3 regions of the Labrenzia sp. 5N genome follow, and region 1 is predicted to be linked to each of the others. Evidence: predicted binding sites of a transcription regulator. Region 1 holds the regulator's gene; each other region holds the start of a gene.
What was found. Region 1 encodes LexA, which represses DNA repair genes until DNA is damaged. Its sites were predicted from a motif close to TGTTCNNNNTGTGTTCNG; they were not measured.

Region 1 (7,144 bases):
CGACAGCATGTTGAGCGCTGCTTCATTGGCGCCGCCGTGTGCCGGCCCCCAGAGGCAAGCGATACCGGCTGCGATACAGGCAAACGGATTTGCACCGGAAGAACCTGCCAGACGAACCGTGGAGGTCGATGCATTCTGCTCATGGTCAGCGTGAAGAATGAAGATGCGATCCATGGCGCGGGCCAGAACCGGGTTCACCTTGTATTCCTCGCAAGGGACCGCAAAGCACATATGCAGGAAGTTTGCCGCATAGCTCAGGTCGTTGCGCGGATAAACGAATGGCTGACCAACGTGGTACTTGTAAGCCATTGCGGCGATGGTCGGCATCTTCGCGATCATGCGCAGGGAGGCAACCATGCGCTGGTGCGGATCGGTGATGTCGGTCGAGTCGTGATAGAAAGCGGACAGCGCCCCAACCGTTCCGACCATGACTGCCATCGGGTGGGCGTCGCGACGGAAACCGGAGAAGAAACGGTTCATCTGTTCGTGGATCATCGTGTGGTAGGTCACACGATTGACGAAGTCGTCCTTCTGGGTCTTCGTCGGCAGTTCGCCGTAGAGCAGAAGATAGCAGGACTCCAGGAAGTCGCCGTGGTCGGCGAGCTGCTCGATCGGGTACCCGCGGTAGAGCAGGGTGCCTTCGTCACCATCAATATAGGTGATCTTGGACTCGCAGGAGGCGGTGGAGGTGAAGCCCGGGTCGTAGGTGAACATGCCCGTGTCCTTGTACAAGGACGAGATGTTCACAACCGACGGTCCGATGGATCCGTCAAGAACGTCGAATGCGTGGTCGTTACCACCGACATTGAGCTTGGCGTTGTTGTCGGCCATTCAGAAACCCCTTTACGTTAAACGGATGTGCTGTCCTGGTTTGACCCTTCAGGCGATGGGTCCCGTTTCCGGTTGCCGGACCAGCACTGGAGACTTTTTCGCGTCTTGCGTAGCCCATTTACTGCACTGCCGCAAGCTGGCCGATATAACGCTTTGGTCAAAGACGGATTTCGCCAACCAGAGCGACTGCCGGAAGCTTGGCTTTTGCCTAAAAATGCATCCGGCAGTGCTTTGTCTCAGGCTGCCTGATCCTGAATTCTGGCAAGGGATTCTTCCCGGCCAAGAGCGATCAGGACGTCATAAATGCCGGGTGACGTGCCTCGGCCCGTCAGCGCGGCCCGTAGCGGCTGCGCCACCTTGCCCAGTTTCAATTCCTTGTCTTCCGCGTAGGCCTTTACAGCAGTTTCCAGCGGGTCCTCGCTCCAGTCAGAAGCGCTGGAAAGAACTTCGTGAAGATCCTTCAGGATCGCCCGGGCGTCGTCGTCCAGGATCTTCTGGGCCTTTTCGTCGGTGTCGAGTGGGCGCTGACGCCACAGATAGGAGGCGCTTTCCGTCAGTTCGACCAGGGTCTTGGCCCGTTCCTTCAGTCCGGGAAGTGCTGCAAGTGCGGTGTTCTCGTTGTCACCATCGGCAAGCCAGGCGAGAATCTGGTCGCCGCCTTCGGCATGTGCGAGATAGACCTTCCAATGGCTCAGCAATTCGCCGTCATCGGTCGCGCGCATGTAATGACCGTTGAGGTTCTCAAGTTTCTTGAAATCGAAACGCGCAGCCGACTGGCCGACAGCGTCGAAACCGAACCACTTGATCATGTCTTCGAGCGAAATGATTTCCTCGTCACCATGGCTCCAGCCGAGACGTGCCAGATAATTCCGCATGGCCTGCGGCAGATAGCCCATCTCGCGATAAGCTTCGGCGCCGGTAGCACCGTGACGTTTGGAAAGTTTTGCGCCGTCCGGCCCGTGAATGAGCGGAATATGCGCCATTGCCGGCACATCCCATCCCAGAGCCTTGAAGATGAGCGTCTGGCGAGCTGCATTCGTCAAGTGATCGACGCCGCGGATGATGTGCGTGATGCCCATGTCGTGATCGTCCACCACAACAGCGTGCATATAAGTCGGCGTCCCGTCGGAGCGCATCAGTACAAAGTCATCAAGGTCCTTGTTCGGGATCACGACGCGACCCTGTACGAGATCGTCGACCACCGTCTCGCCTTCCTGAGGGGCCTTGATGCGGATAACTGGGTCAACGCCGGCCGGGGCTTCGGAGGCGTCTCGCTCGCGCCATGTCCCGTCATAGCGAGGCGGCTTGCCCTCGGCGCGGGCTTTCTCGCGCATGGCGTCAAGCTCTTCCGGGGTGCAGTAGCAGCGATAGGCCGTGCCGTTGGACAGCATTTCCTCGACCACTTCCTTGTGGCGCTCAACACGGGAAAACTGGGAGATCGGGTCTCCGTCCCAGTCGAGCCCCAGCCAGGACAGGCCGTCAATCAATGCGTCCACCGCTTCCTGCGTGGAGCGAGCCCGATCCGTATCTTCGATCCGCAGCAGCATCTTGCCGCCGTGATGACGCGCGAAGAGCCAGTTGAAGAGCGCGGTGCGGGCGCCGCCGATATGCAGGAACCCGGTCGGGGACGGGGCGAAGCGCGTGACGATGTTCTGTGCCATGGTGCTTTATGAAAGTCTCTGTCAGTATGACGGCGCGGAGCGCGCCGGATTGGTGGCGCGGTCTTAGCACAGGCTTTGGCGAGGCTAAATAGGGGCTCCGGCCATTTCTTGGACCAAAACGAGGAGCTGAAGTGACGTCACGGTCCGGTCCGCTCGATATTTCTGCCGGCCGGTCGCAAACGGCAACCCTTGATGTTGAGCGCGAGGTTTTATCACCTGCCGTGCTCACGCCTGAAGTACGTAAGAAGCGGCGTTCAAGGCCAGCGGGCGCTGGTCACACTTATTCTGCTCACAATGCGTCAGCAGATCGTCTTTGGGATTCGCAAGGGCTGTTGTGGTGTGCCTTCGCATTTGCCGGGGGAATTGGTGTCTACGTTTCGTTGCCCGAAGAACCTTCCTGGGTTCTGTTGGGAGTTCTGGTCGTGCTGGTAAGCGCGGTTCTCTGGCGTGTGAAGCAGCGCGGCACGGTGGCGGTTTCCGTCGTTCTCTTCCTGGCATTCTTTGCCGGACTGGCAGCTTCCAGTCTTCGCACGGCATATGTTTCGGCGCCGCGCCTTGCCGAACAGATGAACGCAGATCTTGCTGGCTACATAGAAGAGATTGACAGCGGGGCAGCCGGTCACCGGATCGTGCTGGCCGTATCCTCGGTCAATGGGCGTCCTGTCGAGGAGGGCGAGTTCCCCGCCAAGGTGCGCTTGCGGGTTCCGGCGGGAAGCGACATTGAAGTGGGGCGCACCGTGAGCGTCAGTGCGCGGCTGTTTCCCCCTGCAGGTCCCGTCTTTCCAGGAGGATACGATTATTCCTTCCGGGCCTTCTTTCAGCAGATAGGTGCGACGGGTTTCAGTTTCGGGTCTCCCGAGGTCATCGAGACTGAGGAGGCTGGAAATGAATTTCGCCCAGCCGTTGCCGTTGCCAAGCTTCGAATAGACCTCGCGGAGCGTATCAGGGGCAATCTTTCGGAAGGGCCGGAAACCGCACTGATCATTGCTCTTCTGGTTGGAGACCGCAGCGGTATAACCGAAGAGCAGGAAGAGATTTTACGGGCCGCCGGACTGGCTCACATTCTTGCAATTTCCGGACTGCATATGGCGCTCTTTGCAGGCGGCGCCTATGGCGCGGTCTTGCTGCTCTTTTCCTTGGTGCCGGTCCTGACGCTCAGGTGGCCGGTGCACAAATGGGCCGCGCTTTCAGCCCTTGGTGCTGCAGTTGTCTATCTGCTTCTGTCCGGTAGTGCGGTTGCGACGCAACGATCGTTCCTGATGATCGCGATTGTCTTTGTCGGAATTCTGGTGGGGCGACGCGGCCTGACCCTGCGAAGCGTAGCGTTGGCTGGCCTCGTACTCTTGCTGATTGCTCCTGAGCGGTTGTTTTTTCCCGGCTTCCAGATGTCCTTCGCTGCCGTGATCTGCCTGGTCGCCGTATATGACCTGTGGCGGCAGCGAGATCGTTCTCTGTCATCTGGTGAAAGACTGTCCGGATGGGGCATGGCGACTTGTCTTTACCTCGGCAAGTGGGTTGCAGGGCTGTTCGTCACCGCATTGGTCGCAGGGCTGGCGACCGGCATAATAGGAGCTCATCACTTCAGCCGCATCGCGCCCTATGGCCTTGTCGGCAACTTGCTGGGAATGCCGGTGTTTTCACTTGTTGTGATGCCGATGGGAGTACTTGCATTCGTTCTGATGCCCTTCGGCCTTGCAGCTCTCCCTCTGGCTGTCATGTCTTTCGGAGTTTCACTTCTGTTGAGGGTTGCTTCCTTTACCGCAGTCCTTGATGCCGGCAGCGGAACTTCCGGAAGGCTCGACGGGGCTGCTGCATTGCTGTTGCTATCAGCATTATTTGCCGGATTGTTGGTGCCTGGCAGAAAGCGTGTGCTCGCCGGAGTGCCTCTCGTCGCAGGAATATTGATTGTTCTTACCAGCCGGCCTCCCGATATCCAGATTGCTGCAAGCGGCTCTCGAATAGCTGCCCGCGATGAAACGGGAACTTTGCGTTACGCAGCAAGGGGGAGATCGTTTGCAAGTGATCTATGGCTGCAGTCGGAAGGAGTGAGGAATGATGCGATCTTGTCGCGCAAGATGAAATCGCCTCAAAGAAATTGCGATGACGACGGTTGTGTCATCAGGGCCTACGTCAATTCAGAGGACGCAGAACGGCTGGATGGCAAGCGATCCTTTTTTGCAATCGCGCAGCCAAAGACATTTGAATCGTTTCAGCTGGATTGCCGATATGCCGATTTGGTCGTGACCGATCTTGTCGCTCCGGAGAGCTGCGGCGCAACCCTCGTTCTGGATCACGGTACGCGCACCGAACGTGGTGCCGTCTCCATCTGGCTATCGCCCGGTGATTTCAGCGAGGCCGCAAATGCTACGAGCGGAGCCGGTGCACCGGGCCATCCGCCAAACGAAAATCTGAAAATCGAGAAACTGAAGTTTGCCATCCCGGACCCACCGCGCCCCTGGCATCACCAGGGTACGGTAACGAGAGACAGCCTGCGTCTAGCCGAGCGCGCCTCGGTGACCGAAGCGCGCGCAGAGGAGTGACTGGTCAATACTGACGAAACAGGGCAACGAGGCGGCCCTGAACACGAACGCGGCCGGGACCGAAGATCCTGGTTTCATAAGCCGGGTTGGCTGCTTCAAGAGCGATGGAAGCGCCTTTCTTGCGCAGCCTCTTCAAGGTGGCTTCTTCATCGTCCACAAGTGCAACCACGATGTCGCCACTGTCGGCGCTGTCGGTCCGGCGGATAAGAACGGTATCACCGTCCAGAATGCCGGCCTCAATCATGGAATCACCACGAACCTCCAGCGCGTAGTGTTCCCCGCGACCAAGCAGGTCCTGCGGCACTGTGATGGAATGGCTGTGTGTTTGAATGGCCTCGATGGGCACGCCGGCTGCAATGCGGCCCATGACGGGGATTTCCGTAACACTGGACACCGGCACCGGTGCAGCTTTTTCAGGCTCCGGTTTGCCGAGTGAGCCTTCAATGACTTCAGGTGAGAAGCTGCCTCTTGGCCGTGGAGCGCCCAGGCCGGGTGCGATGGAGTCCGGAAGACGAACAACCTCCATGGCTCTGGCCCGGTTCGGCAGGCGCCGGATGAAGCCACGTTCTTCAAGCGCGGTGATCAGGCGGTGAATGCCGGACTTGGAGCGCAGGTCGAGCGCATCCTTCATTTCGTCGAAAGACGGCGGCACACCGGTTTCTTTCAGTCTTTCGTGAATGAACATGAGCAGTTCGTACTGCTTGCGCGTCAGCATGTAGGCGTCCCCTGACCGAGAAAACATCTGGTACAAATCAAGAACATGGTACCTGTTCTCATTGTGTTCTGCAAGGGTAAATGTTCTCTTACTGTTCTTGGCTTCGAACAAGTTGCCGTATTCAATCCGTCTCCGATATCGGATTTAGGTCGTCCTTCGATCCGGTCATGATCAGCAGTTCACAGGTGATCAAAGTCGGCGCGTCACCAGTGGTGAGAATGCCCCGATGCAGTGCACCTTCGAGATCAACGGCGCGGATTGGGACGCAAAGCTCTTGATCCGGTTTCGCGCCAGCGTTTTCAGTCAGGAGTATCTCGGAGATCAGACCTGTCATCGGCTGGGCATCGCGAAACGCTGCTCCGGCCAGACTGCCCAGTCCATAGACCTCGTAGGAGGGGGCTTTCAGCTCTTTTGCGAGTTCTTGGATGCTGTCCGTCAGATCGGCAAACGGAGCGAGTGTGGTGATAAGCGCATTGTAATCGGTTGTCCGTGACTGTTTGTCATCCTGCTGCACACGAAACAGCGTGAATTCGGTTTCCGGATCCAGCGATGCCACGAAGGCTGCGCCTTGCAGGCCGTACCCTTTGATGGCCCCCTGATGCGCAACCTTCAGCGTATGCGGCAGTAAGTGGCCAAGGTGCTCGACTTCTTCCTCACGCCAATAGGCGTGTACATGAGCGAACCATTCACCATCTCGTATCCCGAGAATGGCAACTGCGGACTCCAGCGTTGCGCCTTTCGAGGAGTGCGTGTCGCTGTACCAGGCTGCATGTCTGTCATCAATTGCACAGGCAGGCATTACGAAGTCGAACGCTTCGAGCGTGAGCCCGGAAAGATCGAGAACGGCGGAGCTCAGTCCTTGGTGCGTGGCGAAGCGGCCCAGCGCCTCCAGCAAGGGAGTTTGCTCTGCCAGGGAGATTTCCAATGGTTTCGCCAGACATCTGGCATGGGGGAGCCGATTGATGGCTGCTGGGCCGGGATGACGAATGTCGGACAGAGACCTGGGGGCGGGCCGTCTCATAACAGGCCTTTCTCGGTCAAATGCTCCCGCACCAGTTTCTTGGTGATCTTGCCATAGGCGCTTGTCGGCATTGCGGGAATGAAGAGATAACGTGCAGGCATCTTGTAGCGGGCGATCTTGCCGTTCAGATAGTCGCTGAGTTCCTGATGGTCGGGTGACTTGTCTGGGGCAGCCACGCAAACGGCTAGGCCGACTTCGCCCCATTGCCTGTCCGGAATGCCGAGAATTGCGACCTCGGAAATATCCGGATGTGTAAGCAGCACTTCCTCGACTTCCTTCGGGTAGACGTTGGAGCCACCAGAAATGTACATGTCCGACGCTCGGCCTGTCAGGAAGAGGTAGCGCTGTTCATCCATGTGACCGATGTCTCCGGTGC
Region 2 (7,144 bases), on a different contig from region 1:
GGAATTGAATGCCTCGGTGATCTGCTCGTAGCGTTCGCCGATATCCATCTGCTGAACCTGCGAGCGAACAACCTCGTTGAAATTGGAAGCCTGGGCCAGGGTCCGGGTGATGATCAGCACCTTGTCGGGAGAAAGATCGGTAATCTGTTCCAGAAGGGCGTTGATCGGTGCGTCCTGCTCGCTTTCCGGCGTAATGCCGATGTCGCGGAGGGTCGACAGCGCACGGTCGAGGTACTGAAGCGGGGAAAAGCTTCCTGCCGGAGCCGTTGCAGTCTGCGGGTTTTCTGGGGTTGCCGCGTCTGTCATGTCTGACCTCCTTGAAGGACGCGGCTTGTTTTCAGGTATTTTGCCGCAACGTCCTGTTAACGTCATAATTTCGCATGTTAGGGCAGGCTTACGCCGCTCTGTCAACGGCTTGGCACGGATTTCGGGCCAAAGCCGGGCAGCCTTGAAACCTGCCAGAGCCTTTCCTTAGGCCCGTTTTGCGACAAATGTGTTTCCATGGTGAAAGATCTGCCGAAATTCGCGCATAAGCTGATTGCTCGAATCGGACCGCGGATGGATGCATAAGCCTTGAAGCCCAGCTGGCTTCCCTGGCGAAGCGATCGGACTGCGAACCGGAACCGGGGCCTTGTCCCAAAAGTGATGGCGTCTTCATGAAGTTTCTCAAGTGTATCCTGCTGGTACTGACCTTATCCATCACTTTTTCCGGCGGCATGCCGGCGGGAACACTGCTTGCCCAGGAGGCCGGGCAGGTTCCGCCGGAGCCCATCGCGCGGTCGACCGAATTGTTCAACCGGGCGGCAACGGCGCTCGAAGAAAGAAGCGTTTCTCCAAAGACCCTCGATCAGCTCCGGTCTCAGCTCGTCGAGGTTCGGGACGCCAGTGCGGCGGTCATCGATCGCGGGAACATTCGGGCCAGCGCCCTGCAAGCCCAACTGAACAGCCTCGGTGCACCACCCGCAGACGGGCAGAAGGAAGCTGACGAAGTTGCCGCAAGACGTCTTGAGCTTACCAATGCGCTGGCGGCTGCAAATGCACCGGTCCGAGTGGCCGGTGAAATCAACAATCAGGCTATCTTCTACATTCGCCAGGTCGACAGGCAGCTTCGCGCACGGCAACTTTCGACACTGCTGGACAGGTATCCTTCGCCGCTTGCGCCGTCGACCTGGGCCGCGGGCTTTCAGGAAATAGGGGAATTCATAAAGCGGTTCGAACGCGGTGTGCAGAACGAACTGGCCCGCCCAAGCGTCTCGAAGAAACTGCATGAGACAGTGCCGCTTTCCCTCGGTCTGGCAATTTTCGGGATCTTGTTCCTGACGGTTCTGCAGCATCCGATTTCGCGAGCACTGAAGCTCTATTGCGAAAAGCCGGCCACCGGTGCAAAGGCGTTGATGCTGGCGGTGCTCTACAATGCCAGCTTTATCGTGCTGCCGACCATCGGTGCCGCCGCTCTGATCTCCATATTTCCCATTCTCGACATCTATCCGAACTCGGTCCGCACGGCAGTGATCGCCGTGCCGGTGATGGCTCTCGTGATGATCATAGCGAACTGGCTGGGTCACACGATCTTTGCCCCCGGGCAGGATCGCTGGCGTCTGCTGGAGCTGGGGGACCGGGAAGCAAAACTCGGGTTGCGTCTCTGCCAGGGACTGGGCGTCTTCATGGCCCTTGAAGTGGCGGTCGAGGCATTCGAACTCGATAACGCCTTCGGTACGGCAGCGATTTCGGTGCTTTCGGCTCCCCCCATTGCGATGGCGGCGGTACTGCTTTGGTCTCTGGCCAGCGTCATCAGATCCAACAAGTCCGTTGAGAGCAATGCCGTGGAGAGCGAGCAGACAGCGGAAGAACCCGAAGAGGCATCAGTAAAACCCCAGGAATCTGGCTTTCTGCTGTTCTTGTCGCTGCTCATGAAGACATCCGCCGTTCTTGCCGTCTGCGTAACGCTGGTCGGTTATGTCCAGCTTGCCCGGGTTGCGATCCTGCCGGTAATCATGACGGTTGCGGAGCTCGGTTTCGGCTTCATGCTTTACCATCTCATTCTCGTTGTCGTGAAAACGGCTATCGGCAAGCGGGAAGACGAGCCCGCTCCGGTCCTCGTTGCCTTTGGGCTGATCTGTGTTCTGACACTGATTTTCGCGCCCCTGATCGCCATGACTTGGGGCGCACGCGGAACGGATATCGTCGAGGTCTGGTATCTGCTCACAAACGGGGTACAGCTGGGCGACATTCACCTGTCGCTGGACTCCTTCATCGTCCTGGTTGCCATTTTCGGCATTGGCGTTGTTGTGACGCGTTGGCTGCAGAACCTGCTGAAGGCGACCGTGCTGCCACAAACGCGGATGGACAGTGGCGCTCAGAATGCTGTTGTGACGGGCACAGGCTATGTCGGGCTTACGCTGGCGGCTTTGATTGCGATTTCCACCGCCGGATTGAACCTGTCCAGTCTTGCGGTCGTGGCCGGTGCCCTTTCGGTCGGTATCGGTTTTGGTCTTCAGACCATCGTTTCCAACTTCGTTTCCGGCATCATCCTGCTCATCGAACGGCCGATCAAGGAAGGGGACTGGATAGAAGTATCCGGGCAATCCGGATATGTCCGCAAGATCTCTGTCCGTTCAACGCGCATCGAAACCTTCGACCGCCATGACGTCATCATTCCAAATTCGGAGTTGATTGCCGGCACGGTCAAGAACATGACGCTGACCAACAAGTCGGGCCGGCTCATCCTGCCGGTTGGCGTTGCCTATGGCAGTGATCTGGAAAAGGTGAAATCCATCCTGTTCGATGCAGCACGCGGGCACAGCACGATCGCGCGTTATCCGACGCCGCAGGTTCTTTTCATCGGGCTGGGCGACAGCTCGCTGAATTTCGAACTGAGATGTTTCCTGAAAGACATCGGCAATGTGATGATTACCAAGTCGGACCTTTACTTCACGGTCTACAACGAGCTTGGCAAGGCGGGTATCGAGATACCGTTCCCGCAGCGGGACCTGCATTTCAAGGACATCGACCGGTTGGCGGCGGCACTTGAGCGCCGTCAGGCGCCGGAAGTGCCTCAACCGGTGGAAGACAAACCGTCCTGATAAGTCTGCCGGGCTTTCACTTCAAACGGATTGAAAGCCCGGAGATTATTTGGATCCAGTTGGTTTCTGGAGAAAATGTGCCGTCAGACCAGTTCAGCAGCAATACGCGCGGCCAGGCGGGCATTGTTGCGCACCAGCGCGATGTTGGTGTCGAGGCTGCGGCCGCCGGTCAGCTCCAGGATGGCGCCGAGAACGAACGGGGTCACGTCCTTGCCGCGAACACCCTTCGCAGTGGCATCCGCAATGGCGGCATCAATATAACCAGTCATTTCGTCCCGCGGGATCTGGTCGGCTTCCGGTACCGGGTTGGCGATCAGGACACCGCCATGATCCGGGAAACGGGACCGCATCTTCAGGAGCGAACCGATTTCGGCAGCCGAATTCAGGGAGTAGGGGGCCTTGAGACCACTGGCCCGCGACCAGAAAGCCGGCAGTTCTTCCGTGCCGAAAGCAATGACGGGAACGCCCTTGGTCTCCAGAACTTCCAGGGTCTTGGGAATGTCGAGCAATGCCTTGGCACCGGCGGACACCACACAGACCGGCGTGCAGCCAAGCTCGTCGAGGTCGGCGGAAATGTCGAAGCTTTCTTCCGCGCCCTTGTGAACGCCGCCGATGCCGCCCGTGGCAAAAACCTTCAGGCCCGCCGCATGCGCCGCCATCATCGTGGCGGCGACGGTTGTCGCGCCGTAGCGTCCGGTGGCAAGTGCGAAGGTCATGTCGGCACGTGAACACTTCATCACGTCCTTGGCCTGTGCCAGGCGGTCGAGATCCTCATCGGAAAGGCCCACCATGATCTTGCCGTCCATCAGCGCGATGGTGGCCGGAACGGCGCCTTCCGCGCGAATGTCGGCTTCCACCTCACGGGCGGTCTCAACGTTCTTCGGAAAAGGCATGCCATGGGTGATGATGGTCGATTCCAGCGCAACGATCGGCTTGCCGTTCGCAAGTGCCTCGCGCACTTCATCGCTGTAAACGATTAGATCCTTGATGGCGGAGGGCGTTGTCGGAGTGGTCACGGCGTGTGCCTTTCTGTTTTCGTCCGGCTGCTCGGGCCGGTTCAATTCTGCGGGTCTTATAGGCGCAAGGCGGAGCAGCGCCAAGATTGGAATTTGTCCATATGGTCAAAAGTTGGCGAGGGCATCCCAGGAGAGCTCTTCCGCGAGGGCGCCGGTGCTGCGCAGGGTCAGGGCTGCAGCTGCAAGGCCAAGAGGGACTGCTTGCGTCAGGCCATAGCCTCTGGCGAGCGCCGCGACCGTTCCGGCGCTTAATGCATCGCCTGCTCCGGTGACATCGACGATATCTGTTTGAAGCGGTGCGAACCGGTGAAGTTTCCCGCTTTCGAGCACCAGCACATCAGATGCTGCGCTGGTCAGGACAAAACTCTTGAGGCCGGTCTGCGACAAGGCCGCCGCCAGGTCTTCGGAAGACGTGTCGCGGGAAAGCCCTGTAAGCGTGACCGCTTCGCCGCGGTTCAGCATCAGGCAATCCAGTTTGCCGAGAACCCCACGCAGCCTGATTGCCTTGGCATCCGAAACGGCATTGGCAACAAGACGCCCGGGCAAGGCACGCCCCGTCAGCCGGACCAGCATTGCAGCGGGCAGGTTGGCATCCAGAAACCAGATCGTATCGTCCGTCGCGTTTGCTGCAAGATCCGTGACGATACCGTCGAAGAGATCCTCCGGAGCTTCGGACAGAACACGGTCGTCAACGCAGGCGGCCGCTAGATCACCTGCCGGATTATGCAGCGCGAGGTACTGGCCCGTTGCGAAACCTTTCCGGGCCTTCACATGCAGCTCGAGCCCTTCCTGGCTGAGCTGGCGGGAAAGCATGTCTGCAGCGCCGTCTTCTCCAACTGCTCCCACGAGGCGTGTTCCAACCCCTAGCCGAACCAGTGCACGGGCAATGTTCGTGGCAACGCCGCCCGGCTTTGCGTTCAACCTCGATGGGGTCGAAGTCTCGGGGCGGATCGGCTCGCTGGCATGGGCGATCGTATCGTAATGGATCGCACCGATTGCGATGACGGGGGAGGAGATGTCTGAAGTCACGTTCTGGACTGTCTCATGAAAAGCCGGGATCAGAACAGAAGCGTTCGATGCGCCGGTGCTGGCAACCGTTGAAAGCGCGGGCTAGCAGATTAAGCGGGGGGCGGCAACTGGTGGCAGGCAAGCGACGGTGATTCTGCACGATCGCGGAATCACGGGATGTTCCGATCAATAGATTACGCTAGGTAAGTTCTAAAATCGATAAGTGAGAACATATTGGAAACAAACAGCCATTTTCATTTTAATACCAATCGGTTTTGCCGACTTGTCAAGTGAGAACAAAATGTGTACAAAGGCTCTCATTGAAACGGCGCGTCCATCGTGGAATAAGGAGCGTAAGCCATGTCGCAAAGTACACTTCGTCTCGTAGAAAGCAGCCAGATGGATAAGACAAAAGCGCTGGACGCAGCGCTCAGCCAAATCGAACGCGCCTTCGGCAAAGGCTCCATCATGAAGATGGGTCAGGGCCAAGTGGTTGAGGTGCAAGCCGTCTCGACCGGGTCACTCGGACTTGATATCGCGCTCGGGATCGGCGGTCTGCCGCGCGGCCGTATCGTCGAGATCTACGGGCCGGAGTCTTCAGGTAAAACCACGCTTGCCCTGCATGCGGTTGCCGAAGCCCAGAAGACCGGTGGTATCTGCGCCTTTGTCGATGCGGAGCACGCGCTGGATCCGATCTATGCGCGCAAGCTTGGCGTCGATATCGACAATCTGCTGATCTCCCAGCCGGACGCTGGTGAACAGGCGCTTGAAATTGCCGACACGCTGGTGCGGTCCGGCGCCATCGACGTTCTGGTCATCGACTCGGTTGCAGCGCTGACGCCGAAGGCCGAACTCGAAGGCGAGATGGGCGACAGTCTGCCGGGCATGCAGGCCCGCCTGATGAGCCAGGCTCTTCGCAAGCTGACCGCTTCGATTTCCAAGTCGAAGTGCATGGTGATCTTCATCAACCAGATCCGCATGAAGATCGGCGTCATGTTCGGTTCTCCGGAAACCACGACCGGCGGTAACGCGCTCAAGTTCTATGCCTCCGTCCGTTTGGATATCCGCCGTATCGGTGCGATCAAGGACCGGGACGAAGTGGTCGGCAACCAGACCCGCGTGAAAGTCGTCAAGAACAAGCTTGCGCCTCCTTTCCGTCAGGTGGAATTCGACATCGTCTATGGTGAAGGTGTCTCCAAGACCGGCGAACTCATTGACCTCGGCGTCAAGGGCAACATCGTTGAAAAGTCGGGTGCCTGGTTCTCCTACAACAGCCAGCGTCTTGGCCAGGGCCGGGAAAACGCCAAGCAGTTTCTGAAGGATAATCCGGAAATTGCCGATGAAATCGAACTGGCGATCCGCCAGAACGCCGGCCTGATCGCCGATGCGATCATTGATCCGGACGCTGCATCGGAAGAAGCCGAGGACTGATCCTCAGCTTCCGGTTAGCGCTTACAAAAGCTCCGGACGTTTGTCCGGTCTTCCAAGGGCCTCCTTCCGCACTCCGGAAGGGGGCCTTTTGCTTTTCAGGTCCCGCAACGAAGCGAAATTGGAAGAGGTCAGATCCCGTCGGAGCAGTTGTCCTGCGCGTGAGGGTAGCCTTCATTCCGGAAATCGCCTGTTTCCCGGCAGCTTTCCGTTGGGTCGGGTCCGTGCAACCGCTGGACAGGGTTGGAGGTGAAAGTTAAAAGGCTGTTCCGGCGCGGATCGGCGACCCAGATCCAGCGCCTTCAAGATTTTCAACAGGCCCTCATATGCGGGGCTGTGACCGATGCGAGATCCGAATGACCGGCGTAAATGAAATCCGCTCTGCCTTTCTGGACTATTTCAAGACAAACGGCCACGAAGTGGTCGAGTCCGGGCCGCTGGTGCCGCGTAACGATCCGACCCTGATGTTTGCGAACGCGGGCATGAACCAGTTCAAGAACGTGTTCACCGGTCTGGAAAAGCGCGACTATTCCCGTGCGGTCACGGCACAGAAATGCGTTCGCGCCGGCGGCAAGCACAACGACCTGGATAACGTCGGTTACACTGCGC
Region 3 (7,144 bases), 290 kb from region 1:
TTGCGCAGCGTCAGGCAGAAAGAGCCGCCGGTTTGTAGAACAGGTCGTAGTCTGACTTGTAGCGCCGCCGCAGCTGCTGAACCAGGCTGTCTTCGGTAAAGGACAACAGCGTGTCCCTGCCGACAAAATTGTCCACGTGATACGCGACAGGAGATTTCGTGCGGAACCTGAGAGAGCTTTCCGAAAGAAAAGTCGCGAATGACTGGTCGAAATCTTCAAGCTGCAAGATCAGATCGGCCGTCAACATACCTTTGTAGGTGAGGGCAGCTGTCTGGCTGCGAAACAGATTGTCTGCTTCCAGGTCCGAGATCGACGCAACGTGTGACACGAACTCCTGAGGTGTCATGTCCTGATTGAACTGGCGCTCTTCATAATAGGCAGGAAGCGGATCGGCACTCAGGATGACTTTCTCATAACAGTAGGCCAACCGATGCATCGGATCCTGGACCCAGGCCGCGACTTTCATTTCGGGATGCCGTCGCTTGAGTTCGCGTGCTGTCAGTAACTCCACATTCCCATGGAAGAGCAGCCGTTCCGTGGCGGCGGTCCGAAGATCAAAACCGGAAAGGGCCTTTAGCTTGTCGGTACCGGCAAGGCAATGAAGAACCGGGCGCAGAAGTTGAAAAGCAGGTTCTGCGATACGGGCAAAGGCGATCTTGTGCTTGGGAAAAGCCAGGAAGACATGATTTCGCAAGGGGCGAAGCCGTCTGTCCAGTATCGAATACATCCGGTTTAACATGCTACGTTTCCGACCGGTCAAATAGGCAGTGCGGGCAAAAATATACGCCCGCCCAACCTCTTCAAAAAAAGATATAGATCAAAATACCTGCTGTTGCGGCTAAATATCAAGATCCTCAGCGAATTCAGCGTTGTCCTGAATGAACCGGAAGCGCGCTTCCGGCTTGTTGCCCATCAGCCGTTCAACGGTGTCGTTGGTGTCTGTTACAGCTTCTTCTTCTACAACGACCTTCAGCATGGTCCGCTTGGACGGATCCATCGTCGTTTCCTTCAGCTGAGCCGGCAACATTTCACCCAAACCCTTGAAACGGCCGATTTCCACCTTGGATTTACCCTTGAAGACGGTCTCCATCAATTCGTCTTTATGGGCATCGTCGCGTGCATAGAGGGTCTTCCCCCCCTGGCTGAGACGATAGAGTGGTGGCACGGCCAGGAAGAGATGGCCGCCACGGATTAGCTCCGGCATTTCGCGGTAAAAGAAAGTAATCAAAAGTGATGCAATGTGGGCGCCGTCGACGTCAGCATCCGTCATGATGACGATCTTCTCGTACCGCAGGTCACTTTCCCGGTATTGGGAGCGCGTGCCGCAGCCAAGGGCCTGGATGAGATCGGCGAGCTGCTGGTTGGCAACGAGTTTGTCGCGGCCGGCGTTTGCGACGTTCAGGATCTTGCCGCGCAAGGGCAAGACGGCCTGGTTGGAACGGTTGCGCGCCTGTTTGGCCGAACCACCTGCCGAGTCACCCTCCACGATGAAGAGTTCGGTTCCATCGGACTGGTTTGCCGAGCAGTCGGCAAGTTTGCCCGGGAGGCGCAGCTTGCGCACGGCTGTCTTGCGGGCGACGTCTTTTTCCTGGCGACGGCGCAAGCGCTCATCCGCGCGATCGATAACCCACTCCAGAAGCTTGTTTGCCTGGTTGGGGGAGGCTGTCAGCCAATGGTCAAATGCATCACGGACAGCCGTCTCCGCAATGCGCGTGGCTTCGTTGGTCGCCAGTTTGTCTTTGGTCTGGCCGACGAATTCAGGCTCACGGATGAAGACGGACAGCATTCCGCCGGCTGATGTCATCACATCATCGCCGGTGATGATGGATGCCTTCTTGTTGTTTGTCAGTTCGCCATATGCCTTGAGGCCACGCAGCAGGGCATATCGAAAACCCGCTTCGTGAGTTCCGCCTTCCGGTGTCGGCACGGTGTTGCAGTAGGAACTGACAAAGCCGTCGCCGGCAAACCAGCTCACTGCCCATTCCACGGACCCGTGTTTGCCGGCGTTGTCGGTGCGGCCGAAGAACACGTCGTCGACGACACGGCGTTCCTTGGTCAGTCTTTCGTTGAGAAAGTCGCGAAGACCGCCGGGGAAGTGAAACACGGCCTCAGCCGGTGTCTCGTCCTTTTCAGACAGCAATTCAGGTGCGCAGTGCCAGCGGATCTCAACACCGCCAAAGAGATAGGCCTTGGACCGTGCCATCTTCAAAAGGCGCGCCGGGACAAATTTGGCGCCTTTGCCGAAGATTTGATCGTCTGGTTTGAAGCTGACCTGGGTCCCGCGTCTGTTCTGGGTGTCGCCAACCAGCTCGAGAGGACCCTGGGCGTGACCACGGCGGAAGATCTGGCGATAGAGCTTGCGGCTGCGTGCGACCTCTACAATCAGTTCCTCTGACAGCGCGTTGACCACGGAAATTCCGACACCGTGCAGACCGCCAGAGGTCTCGTAGACCTTGCTGTCGAACTTGCCGCCCGCATGCAGCGTCGTCATGATCACTTCGAGTGCGGACTTGTCCTTGAACTTCGGGTGAGGGTCGACAGGAATACCGCGGCCGTTGTCGGTGATCGTCAGATAGCCATCGTTGGAAAGCGACACGTCGATCCACGTCGCATGGCCGGCAACCGCCTCATCCATGGAGTTGTCGATCACTTCGGCAAAGAGGTGATGCAACGCCTTTTCATCAGTGCCGCCAATATACATGCCTGGCCGGCGCCGAACCGGCTCGAGCCCTTCTAGAACCTCGATGTCGGCCGCTGAATAATCGTCGCTGACCGCGACAGGCGCAACGGGACGCGGCTTTTGCGGAGCTGGGGCGGGCTCATCTCGTATCATTGGGGCAGAGACCGCCGCGTTGCCTGCAAATAGATCGTCTTTTGCGCTCATTCCGTATCGCCTGATGGGTCTTGGGTCATAGTTTTTACAAACTCAGCGCTGTTACCTACACCGAATCATGTCTCAGTTTGAAGGACAAAGATAGAACGGCAAAGGTAATTGGCCAAAAGCCCCCGTTTTCAACAGCCAGGGGCCCAAAAAACCGATCTGGAAACACATCATCAACCCGCCTGTGTTGAAATAGGGGTCTTGAATGGGAGAGGGGCGGTCACAATATGTGCCAATTCCGCAACAGTTACTGACAGAGTCATTTGCAGGGCCCCGGTTTGCCGCCGTTGCCCCTGTTCGGCCATGTTTGCCCGTCACCCGTTACGCTAATGTCTGGGACGACCAGATCGGGATCAACTCCTGAAGTGGTTCACAGTCCGGACAAAAGTGTCAGGAAATGGTCTTATTTCGGCGTCGTATGGCCCAACTTAAGACGAAATGATCGGCCAATTTAGGCCACTCCGAAACAGTGGGTCCCGCAGGCATATGCTTTTGGGACCAAAGAGACAGCAAATGCGCTTGGCGCGGACAAAAAACAAGAAAGTCCGTCGGGGATCTGTTTCGTTGCCGACGGATAATAGTGTGACTGGGATGCCTAAGAACAGCACAAAGCTTCAACGCATGGGAAGAGCCGGAACCGTGCTCGGTGCGTTGATCCTGATCGGCCTGACAGGGCCCGTGGCCGCCTTTGACGGTCAGCCGGCGCCTGCACGGGCGATCGGTCCGAACGATCTTTCCCCGTCTGAAGCACTGCGGGCCGGTGCCCGCCAATATTATTCCGGCGACAAGGCGGCTGCGCTTGGGTCGCTGCAGTATGCCGCCGAAAACGGTCAGCCCATGGCCGCCTGGAAGCTGGGCGAAATGTATGCCTCCGGCGACGGCGTCAAGGAAGACGACCTCAAGGCCTTCGAATATTACAGTCAGATCGTTCGTGAGCACGGGGAAGATCGCCCCGATGCACCGGATGCTCCCTTCGTCTCAAGCGCTTTCGTTGCGCTCGGTTCCTACTATCTGAACGGCATCGACGGCGCTGTGCCCAAGAATGAATCACGTGCCCGTCAGATCTTCACGCATGCCGCGTCCTATTTCGGCGATGCCGATGCCCAGTATGAACTTGGCCGCATGTACCAGGAAAACAACAGCCGCATGGCCGTTCGTTGGTACAATCTTGCCGCGCTCAAGGGTCATGTGGGTGCCCAGGCACGCCTTGGTGAAACGCTCTATGCACTCGGTACGTCGGACAAGAAAAAAGCTCGCGGCCTGATGTGGATGACCGTTGCCCGGGAACAGGCCAAGGGGACGGATGCCAGCTGGATCCATTCCATGCACGAGCAGTATTTCGCGGTTTCGCCCGAGCCTGTCAGGCAGATGGCCAGATCAATGGCTGACGGATGGTTGAAGCAAAATCGCCCGGACGTGCTCACCGCACAGCAGTTGCCCGCTCAATAACCTCAAGCTCATAGAGACCGATCTGAACACCATGTACGTGTGATCGGCTGCAATGGCTTTCGCACAAGCCATGTCATCTCTGCTCCGGCTCGAAGCTGGAGAGAGCCAGGGTTTCAGAAAATCCGCTTTATCTTATGAGTGGACTTCAACCTGAAGGATGAGCTGGTGTCGTCGGACGACTGGTCGTGAATTTATCGATCGCAGGGCTTTGAATTTGGGTCAGTGGGCAAGGCGCGTTGCTGATCTGCCATGACGTATTGTTCAGCACCATCTCACATGTCGCCATTCTCAGCCCGGATGGGCTCTTCAGGCAGATAGATTCACCTACGCCGTATTTCTCGCCCTGGTATCGGCAGGTACACGAGACGTCTTGCGCCCGAGCTGCGCTGCCTGACCCAAGAACCAGACCCAAAATCAACCATGCGGTGACAGTAAAGACCGAACGACCGGTAATCGAAGTCGTTACCGGTGTGTCTGTTCCGCATGTCGCCGTCGCGGATGTTGGTCGGCTGAGCGTCATCCCATGATGGAAAAAAGCTTACCATGACGTCAGCCGACTGCAAGCCCGGTTTCCGGGCACGCACCGCGCTTCACGCCTGCATCAGCAATGGAGTAGTTGGATTTCTGGAGGCAGTTTCAGTCTCAAGCAGCCAACTTCACCCAGACTGGCACATGATCCGACGGCTTTTCCCAGCCGCGCACATGCTTATCGATACCGCAGCCTGAGAACCGGTCTGTGGCCTGCGGAGACATCAGAATATGATCGATCCGAATGCCATTGTTTTTTTGCCAGGCACCTGCCTGATAGTCCCAGAACGTGAATGTTTCCGGCGCTTCGCTGCAGGACCGGACTGCTTCGGTCAAGCCGAGGTGGGTGAGGGCACGGAAGCGTTGCCGGCTCTCAGGCTGAAAGAGAGCGTCTTCCAGCCAGTTCTGCGGGTTCTTGGCATCCACCGGATCGGGGATCACATTGTAGTCTCCCAGCAGCAGGAATGGCGTTTCCTCTGAAAGACGCATTTGAGCATGCGCAATCAACCGGTCCATCCACTCGAGCTTGTACGGAAATTTTTCTGTTCCCAGCGGATTGCCGTTGGGAAGGTAGAGGCAACCGATTCGAACCTGGCCGCTATCCGTCGACAGGCTGCCTTCAATATAACGGGCCTGTTCGTCCGCATCGTTTCCGGGCAAGCCGCGCTGAATATCAGTCAGCGGCGTCTTGGACAGAAGCGCCACGCCGTTGAAACCCTTTTGGCCGTGTGTTTCGACGGCGTAACCGAGGTCTTCAAACGGTTGACGGGGAAAGTTCTCGTCGACGGACTTGATTTCCTGAAGGCAGGCGACATCCGGAGACGCTTCCTTGAGCCACTCAAGGACAGTGTCGATACGCGCCTTGACGCCGTTTATGTTCCAGGTCGCAATTTTCATGAGCGCGGTTGCCTCAATTGTTCGAAACTGCCGGGGCAACCGGCGTCAATGCGGTATCGCAACAGTGTCAGATCGTGAAACTGGTGCCGCAGCCACATCCGGCGACCGCATTCGGGTTGTTGATCTGAAAAGATTGGCCAATCAGATCATCGACGAAATCGATTTCCGATCCGCTCATATATTGAAGGGAAATGGAATCGATCAGAACCGTTGCCCCAGGCTTTTCGATCACCAGGTCGTCGTCTTCGCGGCTGTCGACCACGTCATATTTGTACTGCAGTCCGGAACAGCCGCCACCTTCCACACTGACACGCAGCATGCTGCCGCCCGGTTCCTTGGACAAAATCGATGCAATGCGCTTGGCAGCGCGGTCGCTGACTGTTACGCCAATTTCAAGTGTTTCGGTCATCTTTCACCGACTCGCTTAGTTCCGGCAATGTGCGGGAACGTTAAACCTGATTTGTTCAGATAAGTATGTTTTGCGACCGCCCGCGTCAATGTGTTGCCCGCGGCCCGAGCAACAGCAAACGCGGACCGGTTCTGTGAAGGATGGCTGGAAACTGATGAAAGCGGATATCGGATTTGGGGGACAATCCCGCGCAATCTACGCGGAAAACCCTCTGGAAAGCCGGGGAAGGCTCTTCCCCGAGCCTGAAAGCCCGACGCGGACACCCTTCCAGCGGGATCGGGACAGGATTATTCATTCTTCCGCGTTTCGCAGGCTCAAGCACAAGACGCAGGTTTTCGTCTATCACGAAGGTGACCATTTTCGCACACGGTTGACCCACACCATCGAGGTATCGCAAATCGCGCGCTCGCTGGCACGCGCTTTGCGGCTTGATGAAGATCTGGCGGAATGCCTGGCCTTGTCACATGATCTCGGTCACACGCCGTTTGGGCATGAAGGCGAAGACGTCATGCATGAGTGCATGGCACCCTTCGGCGGGTTCGACCACAACGCGCAATCACTGAGGGTCGTGACCCATCTGGAGCAGCGCTATGCCGAATTCGACGGTCTGAACCTGGCCTGGGAAACTCTGGAAGGGTTGGTCAAGCACAACGGCCCCTTGATTGATGCCAGCGGTGCGCCGCTCGGAAAGTTCAAGGACAGCCAGTTGCCGTTTGCGATCCGCGACTATGCCAGGAAACAGGACCTCCTGTTGCACACCTGGCCTGGTGCAGAGGCACAGGCCGCTGCCATTGCCGATGATATTGCCTATGACGCGCATGATCTCGATGACGGATTGAGGGCAGGGCTGTTTGCGATCGAAGACATGCGCGATGTGCCGTTCCTGGCCGACATCCTTGCCGAGGTCGATGGCAAATATCCGGGTCTCGAAGAGAGCCGACGTATCCACGAGATCGTCAGGCGATCGATCACGCGCATGG

Region 2: recA (recombinase RecA) is a predicted target of LexA. The motif match lies at 5,333-5,350, and genes of this name have one in related genera.
Region 3: parE (DNA topoisomerase IV subunit B) is a predicted target of LexA. The motif match lies at 2,965-2,982, and genes of this name have one in related genera.

What each region holds. Positions count from the first base shown of each region.
Region 1 is NZ_JAAZTM010000020.1:122,633-129,776, forward strand. Features, by position in the region: gene gltA (citrate synthase) at 1-831, opposite strand, end outside; gene gltX (glutamate--tRNA ligase) at 1,068-2,492, opposite strand; gene HEP89_RS21120 (ComEC/Rec2 family competence protein) at 2,714-5,032, shown strand; gene lexA (transcriptional repressor LexA) at 5,037-5,747, opposite strand; gene HEP89_RS21130 (hypothetical protein) at 5,869-6,672, opposite strand; gene HEP89_RS21135 (acyl-CoA synthetase) at 6,765-7,144, opposite strand, start outside.
Region 2 is NZ_JAAZTM010000016.1:464,447-471,590, forward strand. Features, by position in the region: gene HEP89_RS18020 (hypothetical protein) at 1-306, opposite strand, end outside; gene HEP89_RS18025 (DUF3772 domain-containing protein) at 657-3,083, shown strand; gene HEP89_RS18030 (pseudouridine-5'-phosphate glycosidase) at 3,167-4,099, opposite strand; gene HEP89_RS18035 (PfkB family carbohydrate kinase) at 4,205-5,128, opposite strand; gene recA (recombinase RecA) at 5,468-6,538, shown strand; gene alaS (alanine--tRNA ligase) at 6,892-7,144, shown strand, end outside.
Region 3 is NZ_JAAZTM010000020.1:411,631-418,774, reverse strand. Features, by position in the region: gene HEP89_RS22440 (sulfotransferase family 2 domain-containing protein) at 11-739, opposite strand; gene parE (DNA topoisomerase IV subunit B) at 839-2,884, opposite strand; gene HEP89_RS22430 (tetratricopeptide repeat protein) at 3,473-4,330, shown strand; gene xth (exodeoxyribonuclease III) at 4,973-5,755, opposite strand; gene erpA (iron-sulfur cluster insertion protein ErpA) at 5,823-6,164, opposite strand; gene HEP89_RS22415 (deoxyguanosinetriphosphate triphosphohydrolase) at 6,319-7,144, shown strand, end outside.